3 regions of the Pseudomonas sp. TWP3-1 genome follow, and region 3 is predicted to be linked to each of the others. Evidence: predicted binding sites of a transcription regulator. Region 3 holds the regulator's gene; each other region holds the start of a gene.
The links. Region 3 encodes sigma-54, which starts transcription at its own class of promoters, with help from an activator protein. Its sites were predicted from a motif close to ANTGGCATNNANNTTGCTNT; they were not measured.
Positions count from the first base shown of each region.

Region 1: ACP7BN_RS24015 (circularly permuted type 2 ATP-grasp protein) is a predicted target of sigma-54. The motif match lies at 3,974-3,993, and genes of this name have one in related genera.
Region 2: glnA (glutamate--ammonia ligase) is a predicted target of sigma-54. The motif match lies at 3,157-3,176, and genes of this name have one in related genera.

Region 1 covers NZ_JAFCUQ010000022.1:7,139-13,095, reverse strand. Annotated here, with positions in the region: gene ACP7BN_RS24050 (long-chain-acyl-CoA synthetase) at 1-57, shown strand, start outside; gene ACP7BN_RS24045 (ankyrin repeat domain-containing protein) at 154-672, shown strand; gene ACP7BN_RS24040 (hypothetical protein) at 763-1,293, shown strand; gene ACP7BN_RS24035 (PLDc N-terminal domain-containing protein) at 1,366-1,557, shown strand; gene speE (polyamine aminopropyltransferase) at 1,793-2,668, shown strand; gene ACP7BN_RS24025 (hypothetical protein) at 2,926-3,159, shown strand; gene ACP7BN_RS24020 (ribonuclease E inhibitor RraB) at 3,369-3,716, shown strand; gene ACP7BN_RS24015 (circularly permuted type 2 ATP-grasp protein) at 4,026-5,435, shown strand; gene ACP7BN_RS24010 (alpha-E domain-containing protein) at 5,448-5,957, shown strand, end outside.
Region 2 covers NZ_JAFCUQ010000002.1:204,436-210,392, reverse strand. Annotated here, with positions in the region: gene ACP7BN_RS04105 (hypothetical protein) at 1-1,526, opposite strand, end outside; gene glnA (glutamate--ammonia ligase) at 1,657-3,063, opposite strand; gene thiI (tRNA uracil 4-sulfurtransferase ThiI) at 3,391-4,845, shown strand; gene typA (translational GTPase TypA) at 4,985-5,957, shown strand, end outside.
Region 3 covers NZ_JAFCUQ010000003.1:217,454-223,410, forward strand. Annotated here, with positions in the region: gene ACP7BN_RS06280 (KpsF/GutQ family sugar-phosphate isomerase) at 1-636, shown strand, start outside; gene ACP7BN_RS06285 (KdsC family phosphatase) at 637-1,161, shown strand; gene lptC (LPS export ABC transporter periplasmic protein LptC) at 1,170-1,742, shown strand; gene lptA (lipopolysaccharide transport periplasmic protein LptA) at 1,729-2,277, shown strand; gene lptB (LPS export ABC transporter ATP-binding protein) at 2,277-3,002, shown strand; gene ACP7BN_RS06305 (RNA polymerase factor sigma-54) at 3,178-4,671, shown strand; gene hpf (ribosome hibernation-promoting factor, HPF/YfiA family) at 4,745-5,053, shown strand; gene ptsN (PTS IIA-like nitrogen regulatory protein PtsN) at 5,065-5,529, shown strand; gene rapZ (RNase adapter RapZ) at 5,532-5,957, shown strand, end outside.

The DNA.
Region 1 (5,957 bases), on a different contig from region 3:
GTGCAGGTCACCGATCAGGTCATGGCAGAAATCCGCGCGGGCAAATACCGTTATTGAAATTGGCTATGCGCGCGCATGAAAAAAAGTGGGTGACAGCTTCTGTCGCGCTCGGGAAACTGTCTGCTTTCCGATTGACCGAAAGTGGAGTGACCCATGTCCGAGCAAAGCCGCCAGATGACCCCTGAAGAAGCTGCTGAATTCACCGAGCAGGTATTCGACAAGGCGCGCGCCGGTGACGCAGAGATGCTTGATCGCCTGATCACCGCCGGTCTGCCGGTGAATCTGAGCAACAGCAAGGGCGACACTTTGTTGATGCTCGCCGCTTATTACGGGCATCTGGACGCGGTGCAAGTGCTGCTTAAACACCACGCTGACCCGGAACAACGCAATGGCAGCGGCCAAAGCCCGATTGCCGGTGCGGCGTTCAAAGGAGACCTGCCGGTGGTCAAGGCGCTGGTGGAAGGTGGTGCGCAAATCGAAGGTTCTTCGTTCGACGGCCGTACCGCGTTGATGATGGCGGCGATGTTCAACCGCGTTGAAATCGTCGACTACCTGATCAGCCAAGGCGCCGACCCGAAAGCCAAGGATGCCAATGGCATTACCGCGCTCGACGCGGCCAAGACCATGGGTGCGGTCGATACCACGGCGCAGTTGCAAAAGCTGCTGGGCTGACGCCTTCGGGCTGGAACCGACTGTGGCGAAGTCGAGAATGCGCTATCCTTCGCGCCCGCAAAATCTCCCTTCGTCACAGGATCCGCCCACATGAAAGCCGCACTCGTCGAACTCATCAGCAAAATCAGCTCCGGCTGCATGGGCGAGGACGAGATCCTGAAGGTCGCCGACGAAGCAGCGCAGGCCTATGCCGATGCCGACGCTTTCCTGACCGCCAACCCCGACATCAATTACGACGATGACTTCCCGATTCCATTGGGCGAGTGGGTGGTGGTCGGCAGTCTGCCGGAGACCGTGCTGTTCCAGGCCGACACTTACGTTGATCTGTTCGCGCAGATCGTCGCGTCGTTCGGCCCGGGCGTCGAGTTCAACATCAAACCTAAACAACTGGCCAAGACCGAAGCGCTGACCGCGCTCAACCGTATCCAGGTGCAGATGAGCAGCCTGAACAAGGAAAACGGCGGTTACACACTGGTCAACTTCAGCCAGTTGCTCGACGACGAGCTGCAAATGGTGTTGGTGCACGGCAACGACGTGCCACGCGTGCTGGAACTGTGCGCCGAAGTCGGCATCGCCGTCGCGCCGTCGCTGGAAGCCTTGAAGATCGCAATTCACGTCTGAACGCAATAAAACGGAACCCTCGTCAGGCCCGTCTATCCTAAAGGTGCTTGCCACTCACAACGGAGCGACACCATGGGTTCCACGTTCAATGGCCTGATCGGCCTGATCATTCTCGCCCTCGACATCTGGGCCATCATCAACGTGCTGAAAAGCGGCGCCTCGACAGGCATGAAAATCGTCTGGGTGTTGCTGATCATCCTGCTGCCGGTGCTGGGCCTGATTATCTGGGCGATCGCCGGACCACGCGGGAATGTGCGGATCTGACGCTGATCCTGAGCACACCGCAACCCCCTGTAGGAGCTGCCGAAGGCTGCGATCCTTTGATCTTGCTTTTGAAAATCTACGTCAAAAGATCGCAGCCTGCGGCAGCTCCTACAGGGATTGCGGCATGCCGATGAACTGAGGTTCGACCTGTCATGTTCGGCAACGTAGAATGCGCGCCTTTCCCGGGCAATTGTCCCCACGATTGGCGCCCGCGCATTCATCGGAGCACTTCACCATGAGCGACATCAAGACCAGCGAATACCTGGAAACCCTCTACGAAGGCTACGGCCAGCGTTTTCGCATGGAAAAACTGCTGCACGAAGTGCGCACCGAGCACCAGCACCTGGTGATTTTCCAGAACCCGCGCATGGGCCGGGTGATGGCGCTGGACGGCGTGATCCAGACCACTGAAGCCGACGAATTCATCTACCACGAAATGCTCACTCACGTGCCAATCCTCGCCCACGGCGCGGCCAAGCGCGTGCTGATCATCGGCGGCGGTGACGGCGGCATGCTGCGCGAAGTGACCAAGCACGGCGGTGTCGAGCACATCACCATGGTCGAGATCGACGGCACCGTAGTAGATATGTGCAAAGAGTTCCTGCCGAACCATTCCAAAGGCGCCTACGACGATCCACGTCTGAATCTGGTAATCGACGACGGCATGCGCTTCGTTGCGACCACCACCGAAAAATTCGACGTGATCATTTCCGACTCCACCGACCCGATCGGGCCGGGCGAAGTGCTGTTCTCGGAAAACTTCTATCAGGCCTGCCACCGCTGCCTGAACGAGGGCGGCATTCTCGTGACCCAGAATGGCACGCCGTTCATGCAGATCGAAGAAGTCAAAACCACTGCTGGGCGCCTGCGCAGCCTGTTCCCGGACTGGCACTTCTATCAGGCTGCCGTGCCGACCTACATCGGCGGTTCGATGACTTTTGCCTGGGGTTCGACCAACCCGGCCTATCGCAAACTGAGCCGTGAAACCCTGCAACAGCGCTTCATCGGCAGCGGCATCGTCACCCGTTACTACAACCCGGAAATCCACATCGGTGCTTTCGCCTTGCCACAGTACGTGCTGCAAGCGGTGAACAAACCAAGCAACGACTAGACAAATCCCGGGATTCCTGTGGCGAGGGAGCTTGCTCCCGCTTGAGTGCGCAGCACTCACAAAATCTGCGATGGACGTCAGATTTTGGGGGCCGCTTCGCAGCCCAGCGGGAGCAAGCTCCCTCGCCACAAAAGCCTCGCCCCGGATTGGATGATGTTTTTTTCATCGTCACTCGGTGTAAAGGTTTTGAACGATCATTCCTGACAAAAGTCGAGATAGAGGTAAGCCCATTTGCGGGTTTGATCTAGGAGGCTCCGATGTCCAAGTGGAAAGTCACTTTCGTGGATGATCATGGTGAAGTAGTCGACGAGGTCTTCGAGTGTGAAGAGTGCCCGGATCACGAGCACGCCGCCAAACTCATCAAGGAACGGTTCCTGCCTGTCGCCGCCGAACTGGATCTGAACGATCTGGAAGGCCGCACCACCGATGCCGGCGTCAAAAGTCTCAAGACCCAGAACAGCATTGAAATCCGCAGCATTACTCCCGTCTGAAATCTTTTTGTCACTTCAATCACCAGGCCTTGGCAGCGGCTCTATCTTGGGGCTACTCTGCAGGCGAGATCAGCGAAGAATCGCTAAGGTCTGGTCTTCTCAGCTACATGCTTGTGTCCCGTTGGCAATCTGTTGCCGTCGTACTTTGGCCGTCAGGCCGCTGCAGGGAATACGGAAAGTCTATCCATCAAATGTGAGGGGGACGATTCATGAGCACAGCCTATCAAGAAGACATCAGCAGCAGCGTGCTGCGCCGAATGAAGGAAGGCGGTTTCGATTTCTCCAGGTTTCATCCGATCGAGTTCTACGCACTGTTTCCGGACGAGGAGAGCGCGCGTACAGCCGCCGATCAGTTTTGCGGTGAGTCCATCAATGCACAGATCAGCGCGCGTGATGACGGCGCATGGTGTCTGGAATTGAGCAAAGTGATGTACGCCACCTACGGCGGCATTGGCGATTTCGAGCAGTACCTTGGCGCCGTCGTTGAACCGCTTGGCGGTATCATCGAAGGCTGGGGCGTGAAGCAGGAGGTGCGAAATCGGCATCGTCTGCATTGATCCCGCAACATCGACACTGAATAACGGCTGACCTTTGGGTCGGCCGTTTTTGTTTTCGGCGGCAGGAAATCTCTCGCGGAAAAACGCTGAAACAACAGTCGCCGGGCAGTGAAATCAACTCTGACTATGCTGGTGACAGGCGATTGCACTGCGTCGCAATGAAGCGGGGGCTGACGAGTTGGGGCATTTGTCGCACAGGAATGGTGCGGCGGTTGCAGCGTGAATATCCAACCGATTGAAATCAAAGCGTTTCTGCCGATGGCACGGGCCTTGCGAAGGCTCGTAGGTCCGGGTGACAAGGAGTACGGCATGATCCGCACCTATTTTGATGAGATGTACGATGCCGGCGGCGTGGTTCGCCCGCATTATCGGGAGTTCGCCCGTTGGTTGGCCGAGACCCCTGACGAGCTATTGGCCCAGCGGCGACGCGAGGCCGATCTGCTGTTCCATCGCGCCGGAATTACCTTCACGCTCTACGGCGATGAGCAGGGCACCGAGCGCCTGATCCCTTTCGATACGATTCCGCGCAGCATCCCCGCCAGCGAGTGGCGGATCGTCGAGCGCGGCTGTATTCAGCGGGTCAAGGCGCTGAACATGTTCCTCGCCGACCTGTATCACGAGCAGCGCATCATCAAGGCCGGCATCATCCCGGCCGAACAGGTGCTGGCCAACGAGCAATATCAGTTGGCGATGCAAGGGCTGGATCTGCACCGCGATATCTACTCGCACATTTCCGGCGTCGATCTGGTGCGCGATGGCGATGGTACCTACTACGTACTCGAAGACAATCTGCGTACTCCGAGCGGCGTGAGCTACATGCTTGAAGACCGCAAGATGATGATGCGTCTGTTCCCCGAACTGTTCGCCGCGCAACGCATCGCGCCCATCGATCACTACCCGAACCTGCTGCTCGACACTCTGAAAAGCTCCAGCCCGATCGATAACCCGAGCGTGGTGGTGCTGACACCGGGACGCTTCAACAGCGCGTTTTTCGAGCATGCATTCCTCGCCCGGGAAATGGGCGTCGAACTGGTCGAAGGCGCTGATCTGTTCGTGCGTGACGACAAGGTTTTCATGCGCACCACCGACGGCCCGAAATCCGTGGACGTTATTTACCGCCGGCTCGACGATGCGTTCCTCGATCCGCTGGCGTTCAATCCGGATTCGATGCTCGGTGTGCCGGGGCTGCTGTCGTCCTACCGCTCCGGCAACGTGGTGCTGGCCAATGCGATTGGCACTGGTGTCGCGGACGACAAGTCGGTGTATCCGTTTGTCACCGACATGATTCGTTTCTATCTCGACGAAGAACCGATCCTGAAGAACGTGCCGACCTGGCAATGCCGCAACCCGTCTGAACTTTCCCATGTGCTGGCCAATCTCCCGGATCTGGTCGTCAAGGAAACCCAGGGTTCCGGTGGTTACGGGATGTTGGTCGGGCCGGCCTCGACCACGGCGGAAATCGACGCCTTTCGCGAGCGGATCAAAGCCAAGCCTCACGCGTACATCGCGCAACCGACGCTGTCACTGTCGACCTGTCCGACCTTTGTCGAAAACGGTATTGCGCCACGCCATATCGACTTGCGTCCGTTCGTATTGTCCGGCCGCGAAACCCGGGTCGTACCCGGCGGTTTGACCCGGGTCGCGCTGCGCGAAGGCTCTCTGGTGGTGAATTCCTCCCAGGGTGGCGGAACCAAGGACACCTGGGTGGTCGAGGATTGAAGGAAGCCTGTCATGTTAAGTAGAACTGCCTCGGATCTGTATTGGATGTCGCGTTACCTGGAGCGGGCGGAAAACCTCGCGCGGATGCTCGACATCAGTTATTCACTGTCGCTGATGCCGCAGGACGGCCGTGGCGACGGCCTGCACGAACTCGCCATGCCGCTGCTGATCACCGGCACTCTCGACGATTACCTGGAGCGCCACGGCGAGTTGCACGCCGAACGCCTGCTGCATTTCTTCGCGCTGGATGCGGCCAACCCGGCCAGTATTTACAGCTGCCTGGGCTCGGCGCGGGCCAGTGCGCACGCGGTGCGCGGACGAATCACCGCTGACATGTGGGAAAACATCAACTCCACCTGGCTGGAGATTCGCGGGATCGCCGAACAGGGCCTCAGCCGTTATGGCATGAGCCGCTTTTGCGAGTGGATCAAGGAGCGTTCGCACCTGTTTCGCGGTGCGTCCTACGGCACGATCATGCGCAACGATGCATTTCGCTTCATTCGTCTGGGGACGTTTATCGAG
Region 2 (5,957 bases), on a different contig from region 3:
AGGCCGACAAAGCGTCGCAGCTCGAAACGTCCGACTGCGGCGGGAGTGCCGTCGCGCAAGAAGGTCAGATACGGGCCTTCGCGCTCATCGTTGTGCCAGGAAATGTCATTGATCAGAGCGCTGCCGTCGTTGCTGTAATCCAGCGCGCGGCCTTCTTTTTTGCCGTTTTCGTAATTGCGCAAGTTCACAAGTTTGCCATCAGGGTTGTAGAACTCTTGGGTGCCCGACAATACATCGGCTTTGTGATGCTCAATCAGGACCAAGACCCCGTTGGTATCGGTTTCGCGCAGCTCACCTTCTTTCTTGCCCGCGACAAAGTTCACGTTCTGGTTGTGGCCTTTGTCGGTCTTGAGGGTCCATGGACCGTTTTTCAGGCCATTTTCGAAAGAGCCGGTGCCAGCTTCGGTCAGCCACGGGCCTGCGCGCTTGCCGTCGCGATAGTTGCCGCGCTCGGTGACAGTGCCGGTGATTTCTTCACTCGGGCCGTCGAGTACGCCGTGCAGGTAAGTCTGGAACCCGGTCACGGTGTTATCAGCGTCGCCGTCGTCGAGGATTGCCCAGCGTCCCTCTCGCACGTCATCAACATACTGTCCGGTGAAGGTTTTCGAATACTCGGTTTCGCTCCATTCACCCTGGCGTTTGCCCGCGACAAAGTTGCCGCTGCCCGAGTATTTATATTCTTTGGCAAAAGACCAGGCGCCCACGCGCAGGCCATTTTTGTAGGCGCCCCGGCCATCGATCTCTCCGTAGTTATATGAAACCGACTCGCCTTCCGGGCTGCCATTGAACATCGCGGGCGCGGTTTCCCAAGCCATGCGGCTGACCTGATAGTTGTACAGCGTACGGTTGCCGTCGTTGAGTGGTGATTCGATGCCGCGCCAGAACGTGACGGTGAGAAAGCGTCGGTCTTTTTCCTGATAGGTCTTTTTGAAGTAGTGCTGGTCAGCGCCGGGTGTGTTGATGTCGAGTGGCCTGGTTTGCTGATCGAAGTAGCCGACCAGCGTTCCTGCGCTGAGGTCGAGTTGGTCGAACTCGGCAATACCCGATGGAGCGTAGTGGAAGCGGTAGTTGGCTGGCGTGAGTTGGTTCAGGGCTTTCTTGACTGTCAGAGCGTCCAGCTGCTTCTTGCCGGCAGTGATGCGGTCGAGGCCTTTTTGCAAAGCCGTGACACGATGATAGAGATGATCATTAACGTCGAATTTGTAAGCGTAAATCCGGTACGCGGCTTTTTGCCGGAATAGAACGAAGCGAGTTGGTGCTTCACTGTCCAGTGCCAGCAGAAAAACCGATTCGATGGTCGCCGGGCCGAAGTCGTCGAGCAACTGCGGGCGTTCTCCCGGAGCTTCGCAAGCGCAGTAGTAGCCTTTCACACCGCCCGCTTCCTTGATGAACGCCAGCGTCGCCGAACTCTCCTGCAATCCCTGAATCAGCGGATGCGCCAGCGACTTGTTTTCATAAAACTCGGTGGCGCTGACAGTTGAGCAGCCAATGCCGAGCGTCAGGGCGAACAACCACAACCACTTCATACGAATCCTTTCGTCAAGGCGCCGGGCGGGGGCGCGAGAGCGGCGGATTATCCATGGATGCGCAGGCACAAAAAAGGCCTCCCGAAGGAGGCCTCTTTTTTGTCACGCCGCGTAGCGCGGCGCTACCTGATCAGCAGCTGTAGTACAGCTCATATTCCAGTGGGTGTACGAAGGTGCGGACCTTGATTTCTTCTTCGCTTTTCAGCGCGATGTAAGCATCGATGAAGTCGTCGGAGAACACGCCGCCCTTGGTCAGGAACGCACGGCCCTTGTCCAGCTCTTCCAGAGCTTCTTTCAGGCTGCCGCAAACTTGTGGGATCTCTTTCGCCTCTTCAGGCGGCAGGTCGTACAGGTTTTTGTCGGCAGCATCGCCTGGGTGGATTTTGTTCTGGATGCCGTCGAGGCCAGCCATCAGCAGCGCTGCGAAAGCCAGGTACGGGTTGGCAGCCGGATCCGGGAAACGTGCTTCGATACGACGGCCTTTAGGGCTGTTGACGTAAGGAATACGGATCGAGGCGGAACGGTTGCGCGCCGAGTAGGCAAGCATTACCGGAGCTTCGAAGCCTGGCACCAGACGCTTGTACGAGTTGGTAGCCGGGTTGGTGAAGCCGTTCAGCGCCTTACCGTGCTTGATGATGCCGCCGATGAAGTACAGAGCGGTTTCCGACAGGCCGGCATAGCCTTCGCCAGCGAAGGTGTTCTTGCCATCTTTGGAGATGGACATGTGCACGTGCATACCCGAACCGTTGTCGCCGTACAGCGGCTTCGGCATGAAGGTAGCGGTGCGGCCGTAAGCGTCGGCAACGTTGTGCACAACGTATTTCAGTGTCTGAACTTCGTCAGCTTTCTTCACCAAGGTGTTGAACTTGACACCGATTTCGTTCTGACCGGCAGTTGCCACCTCGTGGTGGTGAACTTCAACGACTTGACCCATCTCTTCCAGTGCGTTGCACATCGAGGTACGGATTTCGTGGTCGTGGTCGAACGGCGGAACCGGGAAGTAGCCGCCTTTCACGCCTGGACGGTGGCCGCGGTTGCCGCCTTCCACGTCCTGGTCGGACATCCACGAGCCTTGCTCGGAGAAGATTTTGAACATCGAACCGGAGATGTCGGACTTGAACTTCACTTCGTCGAAGATGAAGAACTCTGGCTCAGGACCGCAGAAAACGGTGTCACCGATACCGGTGGTCTTCAGGTATTCCTCGGCGCGGTGGGCGATGGCGCGCGGGTCGCGATCGTAACCTTGCATGGTCGAAGGTTCGATGATGTCGCAGACCAGGATCAGGGTCGGCTCTTCGGTGAACGGATCGAGAACGGCAGAATCGTCGTCCGGCAGCAGGATCATGTCGGAGGCTTCGATGCCTTTCCAGCCAGCGATGGAGGAACCGTCGAACATCTTGCCGACTTCGAAGAAGTCGTCTTCCAGCGCATCGCGAGCCGGCATGGTCACGTGGTGCTGAGTGCCTTTGGTGTCCGTGAAGCGCAGATCAATCCACTTGACGTCATGATCTTTGATGAGTTGAACCGACTTCGACATAGTGTCCTCCGGGTGAATTAGGGCGGGTAGTGGATGCCCTTAATAGTGGTGATGCCGGCGCGAATACTCTGCCAAGGCAACCTGCCTCACAAGGGAGCAAATTGCATGCCAGTGCCCCAGCATGGGTTTTTTGCCCCGTATTCACGCTTATAAAGGTGCAAAGCTTCGAAATATAGAAAAACCCGCCCTCTAATGTAGCGTCATTTACCGGAAATGACCTGTTTTGGTGCAGGCAAAACCTTCTGCACATTAACTGGTTAAACCTTGAGCAATTTCCGCTATAATCCGCGCCCCCCTTTTTCGGCTGGCCCTGCGCGCGCTGTTTTCATGAAATTAATCGTAAAAGTCTTCCCCGAGATCACCATCAAAAGCCGACCTGTCCGGACGAAATTCATCCGCCAGTTGGCCAAGAACATCCGCACCGTGCTCCGCGATCTGGACCCGGCCGTGGTGGTGAACGGTGTGTGGGACAATCTCGAGCTGGAAACGCGCATCAGCGACCCCAAGGCCCTGAAAGAGATGGGCGAGCGCCTGACGTGCATGCCGGGCATCGCGCACTTTTTGCAGATCGACGAGTACCCGCTGGGTGACTTCGACGACATCACCGAGAAGTGCAAACAGCACTACGGCGATGCGCTGGCCGGGAAGATTTTTTCGGTGCGCTGCAAACGTGCGGGCAAGCACACTTTCAGCTCGATGGATGTCGAAAAATACGTCGGCAGCAAGCTGCGCCGTGAGTGCGGTGCCGCTGGAATCGACCTGAAAGCGCCGCAAATCGAAGTCCGGATGGAAATTCGCGACAAACGGTTGTTTGTGATCCACAGCCAGCACAATGGTATCGGCGGCTACCCGCTCGGTGCGCTGGAACAGACGCTGGTGTTGATGTCCGGCGGCTTTGACTCGACGGTTGCCGCGTATCAGATCATGCGCCGCGGCCTGATGAGCCACTTCTGCTTCTTCAATCTGGGCGGTCGAGCCCACGAATTGGGGGTTATGGAAGTCGCGCATTTCATCTGGAAGAAGTACGGCAGCTCGCAACGCGTGTTATTTGTCAGTGTACCGTTCGAAGAAGTGCTGGGAGAAATTCTCGGCAAAGTCGATAACGGTCATATGGGCGTCGTTTTGAAGCGTATGATGTTGCGCGCGGCTTCCAGTATCGCCGACCGATTGCAGATCGGTGCGCTGGTGACCGGCGAGGCGATCTCTCAGGTTTCCAGTCAGACGCTGCCGAACCTGTCCGTGATCGACTGTGTGACCGACAAGCTTGTTCTGCGACCGCTGATCGTCGCGCACAAGCAGGACATCATCGACACGGCCAACGAAATCGGCACCGCCGATTTCGCCCGGCACATGCCGGAATATTGCGGCGTGATTTCGGTCAATCCGAAGACCGCAGCCAAGCGCAATCGGGTCGAGCACGAAGAGAAAGAATTCGACATGGCAGTCCTTGAGCGTGCGCTCGAGAACGCCAGACTGGTGCCGATCGATCGGGTGATCGACGAATTGGGCCAGGATTTGCAAATCGAAGAAGTCGGCGAAGCGCTGGCCGGTCAGATCGTCATCGACATCCGTCATCCGGATGCCGCTGAGGACGAGCCGCTGGAGCTTGCCGGCATTGAGGTACAGACGATGCCGTTCTATGCAGTGAACGCACGTTTCAAGGAACTGGACCCTACTCGCCAGTACCTGCTGTATTGCGACAAAGGCGTGATGAGTCGCCTGCATGCCCACCATTTGCTCAGTGAGGGGCATGCCAATGTGCGCGTTTATCGACCGAGCTAAGTGCCCGGGGCTGTTTGCCTGTGGCCTGCGTCACCGGCCCCCCGACACCGCCGTCAAGCTGTAACGGCCACGCCGGACACTACTGCTAATCGCTGCCAAGACTTGTCAGCAAACCGAATCCTCTGATCGAGATACACAAGTGATCGAAAATCTACGCAACATCGCCATCATTGCTCACGTTGACCATGGTAAAACCACCCTGGTAGACAAACTCTTGCGTCAATCCGGCACTCTGGAGCGCAACGAGCTCAACGACGAGCGCGTGATGGACTCTAACGACCAGGAAAAAGAGCGCGGTATTACCATTCTGGCGAAAAACACCGCCATCAACTGGAACGGCTACCACATCAACATCGTGGACACCCCGGGCCACGCCGACTTCGGCGGCGAAGTTGAGCGCGTGATGTCGATGGTTGACTCCGTGCTGCTGCTGGTCGACGCTCAAGACGGCCCTATGCCGCAAACCCGTTTCGTGACCAAAAAGGCTTTCGAAGCCGGCCTGCGTCCAATCGTGGTGATCAACAAGGTTGACCGTCCAGGCGCGCGTCCGGACTGGGTTCTGGATCAGATCTTCGACCTGTTCGACAACCTCGGTGCTACCGAAGAACAACTGGACTTCCAGGTTGTTTACGCCTCGGCCCTGAACGGCATTGCCGGTCTGGATCACACCGACATGGCTGAAGACATGACCCCGCTGTACCAAGCGGTTGTCGATCACGTTCCAGCGCCAAAAGTTGACCGTGAAGGTCCGTTCCAGATGCAAATCTCGGCACTGGACTACAACAGCTTCCTGGGTGTTATCGGCGTTGGCCGTATCGCTCGTGGTAGCGTCAAGCCGAACACCCCGGTTGTCGCAATCGGTGCTGATGGCAAGAAGCGTAACGGTCGTATCCTGAAGCTGATGGGTCACCACGGTCTGCACCGTATCGACGTTGAAGAAGCTTTCGCAGGCGACATCGTTTGCGTCAGCGGTATGGACTCGCTGTTCATCTCCGACACCCTGTGCCACCCGGACACTGTCGAGGCGATGAAGCCTCTGACCGTTGACGAGCCAACCGTTTCCATGACCTTCCAGGTAAACGACTCGCCATTCTGCGGTAAAGAAGGCAAGT
Region 3 (5,957 bases):
ATCAAACGCCTGGGCATCCAGTTGATCAGCCTGACCGGCAACCCGAACTCGCCGCTGGCCAAGGCCGCCGAAGTGAACCTGAATGTTCACGTCGAGCACGAAGCATGCCCGCTGAACCTCGCGCCAACCTCCTCGACCACCGCAGCACTGGTGATGGGCGACGCTCTGGCCGTGGCGCTGCTGGAAGCTCGCGGCTTTACCGCTGAAGACTTCGCCTTTTCCCACCCTGGCGGTGCATTGGGCCGGCGCCTGCTGCTGAAAGTCGAAAACGTCATGCACGCCGGGCAAGAGCTGCCGCAGGTACAGCGCGGCACCCTGTTGAGGGACGCGCTGATGGAAATGACCCGCAAGGGCCTGGGCATGACGGCAATTCTCGAAGCCGACGGCAAACTCGCCGGGATATTCACCGACGGCGATTTGCGCCGCACGCTGGATCGCAGCATCGACGTGCACACCGCCACCATCGATCAGGTGATGACCGCACACGGCAAGACCGCCCGCCCCGACATGCTCGCCGCCGAGGCCCTGAAAATCATGGAAGACCACCGGATCAACGCATTGGTAGTGGTGGACAAGGAAGATCGCCCGATCGGCGCATTCAACCTCTCCGATCTGCTGCGTGCAGGAGTGATGTAAATGAGCAACGATCTGCTGCAACGCGGCAAAGCGATCAAACTGGCGGTTTTCGACGTCGACGGCGTCCTTACCGACGGCCGCCTGTATTTCCTCGAAGACGGCAGCGAATTCAAGACTTTCAACACCCTCGACGGTCAAGGCATCAAAATGCTGATGAACGCCGGCGTGCAGACCGCAATCATCAGCGGCCGCAAAACGCCTGTGGTTGAACGTCGGGCGAAGAATCTGGGCATCCCGCACCTGTTTCAGGGGCGCGAAGACAAACTGGTGGTTCTTGACGGTCTTCTGGAACAACTGGGCCTAAGCTATGAACAGGTCGCCTACCTCGGTGACGACCTGCCGGACCTGCCGGTGATCCGCCGCGTAGGCCTGGGCATGGCCGTAGCCAACGCCGCAGCGTTTGTGCGCGAACACGCCCACGGCGTTACCCAGGCCCGTGGTGGCGAAGGTGCTGCGCGCGAGTTCTGCGAACTGATCCTGAGCGCTCAGGGCCACCTCGATGCGGCCAATAACGCTTACCTGTGAGTCGAATCATGTTTAGCAAAAAGTTTCGCAACATCCTGGTGTTCGGTTGCATCGCCGCGATCTTCGGTGCGGTCGGCTACTGGAACATCAGTCCGGAGCGCTTTCTCGACAAGCCCGTAGTCTCGGCAGCAGAGAGCCCGATCGACTGGTATGCGACCAACACCCGTACCGTGCAGTACCTCGAAGACGGCAAAGTGCAGTACGACATGACGTCCGAGAAGGCCGAGCACGTGAAGGTGACCGACATTACTCTGGTCACCAAACCTGATCTGAACATGTTCCGCGGGACTGATTTTCCGTGGCACGTGACCAGTGAGCGCGGCGAAGTGAATTCCGGCGGTACCGAAGTCGAACTGATCGACTCGGTACGCGTACAGCGCAGCGACGAAAAAAACCGCAGCACCCTGATCACCAGCACTCGCATGACGGTGTTCCCTCAGCAGCAATATGCGCAGACCCAGCAACCCGTTAGAATCGACGGCGCTGGCGGTGTATCGACTGGCGTGGGAATGAAAGCGTATTTGAAGGAAAGCAGGATACACCTGCTATCGAACGTAAGAGGACAGTATGAGGCTCGTTAAAACCCTCCCTATTTTGCTCAGCCTGGGCGCAGCACTGGGAAGCGTGAGCGCCTGGGCTCTGCCGAACGATCAATCGCAGCCAATCCGCATTCAGGCCGACGATGCCCAGCTGGACGACAAGAATGGCATCGCCACCTATAAAGGTGACGTGATCATTACCCAAGGTTCGATGATCGTTAAAGGCAACACCGTGACCATCACCCGTACCGCTGCCGGCGATATCGATGTGGTGACCTCGGTGGGCAACCTCGCCTACTTCGAGCAACTGCAAACTGCTGGTGACACCAAGCCTGTACAGGGCTGGGGTGTGACCATTCAGTACCACGCTGCGCAAAACCGCGTCGTGCTGATCGACAAGGCCAAGGTTGTCGACAAAGACAACAACACCACTCAGGGCGAAAAAATCGTCTATGACACGGTGAAGAAGCTGGCCAGCGCTGGTCGTGCTACCGGCAACAAGGTCACCGAGTCGCGTCCGCGCATTGACATGGTGATCCAGCCCAAGCCGAAAAACGACGAGAAAAAGGCCAAGTAATGGCAACTCTGAAAGCTCAGCATCTGGCCAAGGCTTACAAAAGCCGTCAGGTCGTGCGCGACGTCAGCCTGTCGATCGACAGCGGGCAGATCGTCGGCCTGCTCGGCCCTAACGGCGCCGGCAAGACCACCTGTTTCTACATGATCGTCGGCCTGGTCCAGGCCGATCAGGGCCGCGTCCTGATCGACGATCTGGACGTCAGCCACCAGCCAATGCACGGCCGTGCGAAGGCCGGTATCGGCTATTTGCCGCAAGAAGCGTCGATCTTCCGCAAGCTGTCGGTGGCCGACAACATCATGGCCATCCTCGAAACGCGTCAGGAGCTCGACAAGGCCGGCCGTCGCAAAGAGCTGGAAAGCCTGCTGCAGGAATTCCACATCAGCCACATCCGCGACAACCTCGGCATGAGCCTGTCGGGTGGTGAACGTCGCCGGGTCGAAATCGCCCGCGCGCTGGCCACCGCACCGAAATTCATCCTGCTCGACGAACCGTTCGCCGGTGTTGACCCGATTTCGGTCGGCGACATCAAGCAGATCATCCATCACCTCAAGGCCAAGGGTATCGGTGTGTTGATCACCGACCACAACGTCCGTGAGACGCTGGACATCTGCGAAACTGCCTACATCGTCAACGACGGTCAACTGATCGCCGAAGGCGACTCGGCCACCATCCTCGCCAACGATCTGGTGAAGGAAGTGTATCTGGGTCACGAGTTCCGCCTGTGATCATTGGGGTGTCCTCGCACGAGCCTGGGCATCCCTGCGATTTTCTTGGTTTAATTGTTACGGTGCTCTAGGCAAACACTTCAGTTTCAGGCATATAATTTGCTTAAGTTTGGCGCTCCGGCGCCCTGTAGTGGATGGCGCATAGCGCCGGCGAATAAGGTGTTAAGCCCCTGCCATGAAACCATCGCTAGTCTTGAGAATGGGCCAGCAGCTGACGATGACACCGCAGCTGCAACAGGCCATCCGCCTGCTCCAATTGTCGACCCTGGATCTGCAACAGGAAATCCAGGAGGCTCTGGAATCCAATCCGATGCTCGAACGCCAGGAAGAAGGCGAAGACTTCGACAACTCCGATCCCCTCGCCGACAACGTCGAGCAGAAGCCCAACACCGAAACCCAGGAACCCTCTTTTCAGGAAAGCGCCCCGACGGTGGACAACCTCGAGGAAGGCGACTGGAACGAGCGCATCCCCAACGAATTGCCCGTCGATACTGCCTGGGAAGACGTCTACCAGACCAGCGCCAGCAGCCTGCCAAGCAACGACGATGACGAGTGGGACTTCACCACGCGTACCTCCGTCGGTGAAAGCCTGCAAAGCCATCTGCTGTGGCAGTTGAACCTCGCGCCGATGTCCGACACCGATCGCCTGATCGCCGTGACCCTGATCGACTGCATCAACAATCAGGGCTACCTCGACGAGACCCTCGAAGAAATTCTCGACGCCTTCGATCCCGAGCTCGATATCGAGCTGGATGAAATCGAAGCCGTGCTGCACCGCATCCAGCAATTCGAGCCAGCCGGCATCGGCGCACGCAACCTCAGCGAATGCCTGCTGCTGCAACTGCGTCAGCTACCCGCTAAAACGCCGTGGCTGGTCGAAGCCAAGCGTCTGGTCAGCGACTACATCGATCTGCTAGGCAGCCGCGATTACAGTCAGCTGATGCGGCGCATGAAGCTCAAGGAAGACGAGCTGCGCCAGGTCATCGAGCTGGTGCAAAGCCTCAATCCGCGTCCGGGTTCGCAAATCGAATCGTCCGAAGCCGAGTACGTGGTGCCGGACGTCATCGTGCGCAAGGACAACGAGCGCTGGCTGGTCGAACTGAACCAGGAATCCGTGCCGCGCCTGCGGGTCAACGCGCAGTACGCAGGTTTCGTCCGCCGTGCCGACACCAGCGCCGACAACACTTTCATGCGCAATCAGTTGCAGGAAGCGCGCTGGTTCATCAAAAGCCTGCAAAGCCGCAACGAAACCCTGATGAAAGTCGCCACGCAGATCGTCGAGCACCAGCGCGGCTTTCTGGAATACGGCGACGAAGCGATGAAGCCGCTGGTCTTGCATGACATCGCTGAAGCGGTCGGCATGCACGAATCGACGATTTCCCGCGTGACCACGCAGAAATTCATGCATACCCCGCGCGGTATATATGAACTGAAATACTTTTTCTCGAGCCACGTCAGCACCTCCGAAGGCGGTGAATGCTCGTCCACGGCGATCCGCGCGATCATCAAAAAACTGGTTGCCGCGGAAAATCAGAAAAAGCCGTTGAGTGACAGCAAGATCGCTGGTTTACTGGAGGCACAAGGCATTCAGGTGGCTCGCCGCACCGTCGCCAAGTACCGCGAATCTCTCGGGATCGCGCCTTCGAGCGAACGCAAGCGGTTGATGTAAGCCACGTTACAGCGTTCCAGTGGCAGGCTTTTCGGCCTGCCGCTTTATGCACTGGCAACGAAGGAGAAGCTGTATGCAAGTCAACATCAGTGGACACCAACTGGAAGTGACCGAACCTCTGCGCGACTACATCAACGAGAAACTTCAACGATTGGAGCGCCATTTCGACAAGATCACCAACGTGCAAGTCACGATGTGTGTCGAAAAGCTCAAGCAGAAAATCGAAGCCACCTTGCATATTCCCGGCAGTGAGGTCGTCGCAAACGCGGAACATACCGATATGTACGCAGCGATCGACGCATTGACCGACAAGCTCGACAAACAACTCAAAAAGCATAAGGAAAAGACCCAGAGCCTGCTTCAAGGCGCGACGGGTCGATAACCCCCCATTCCATGATCCGACTTGAAAGTATCCTGACCCCCGGCCGTTCCCTCGTGAACGTGCCGGGCGGCAGCAAAAAGAAAGCCCTCGAGCAAATTGCCAACCTGATCGCCCGGGAAGTTCCGGATCTGGAGATGCAAGATGTCTTCGAGGCTTTGATTGCCCGTGAAAAACTCGGTTCTACCGGTTTTGGCAACGGCATCGCCATCCCTCATTGCCGCCTCAAGGGCTGCGAATCCCCTATCAGCGCCTTGATACACCTGGAAGCTCCGATCGATTTCGACGCCATCGATGGTGCTCCGGTTGACCTGCTGTTCGTGCTGCTGGTCCCCGAAGCTGCCACCGATGCACACCTGGAACTGTTGCGACAGATTGCCAGCATGCTCGACCGCAAGGACGTCCGCGAAAAACTGCGTAGCGCCACCAGTAACCAAGCCTTGTATCAGGTTGTCCTCGACGAGCAGAACGGGCAGTAATCATGCGTTTGATCATCGTCAGTGGCCGCTCCGGCTCGGGTAAAAGTACCGCTCTGAATGTCCTTGAGGACAACGGCTACTACTGCATCGACAATCTGCCGGCCGGCCTGCTGCCGGAACTGGCCGAACGCGCGCTGATTCACACCGAGTTGGCACAGCCACTGGTGGCGGTTTCCATCGACGCGCGTAATCTGCCGAGCCATCTCTCACGCTTTCCCGAGCTGCTTGAAGAAGTGCGCGGCCGGCACATCCAGTGCGATGTGTTGTATCTGGATGCCGATGAGGAAACCCTGCTCAAGCGCTTCTCGGAAACCCGTCGCCGCCACCCGCTGAGCAACGCCAACCGCTCGCTGGCCGAAGCCATCGATGACGAGACCGCCCTGCTCGGGCCGATCGCCGACCTGGCCGATCTGAAGGTCAACACCACC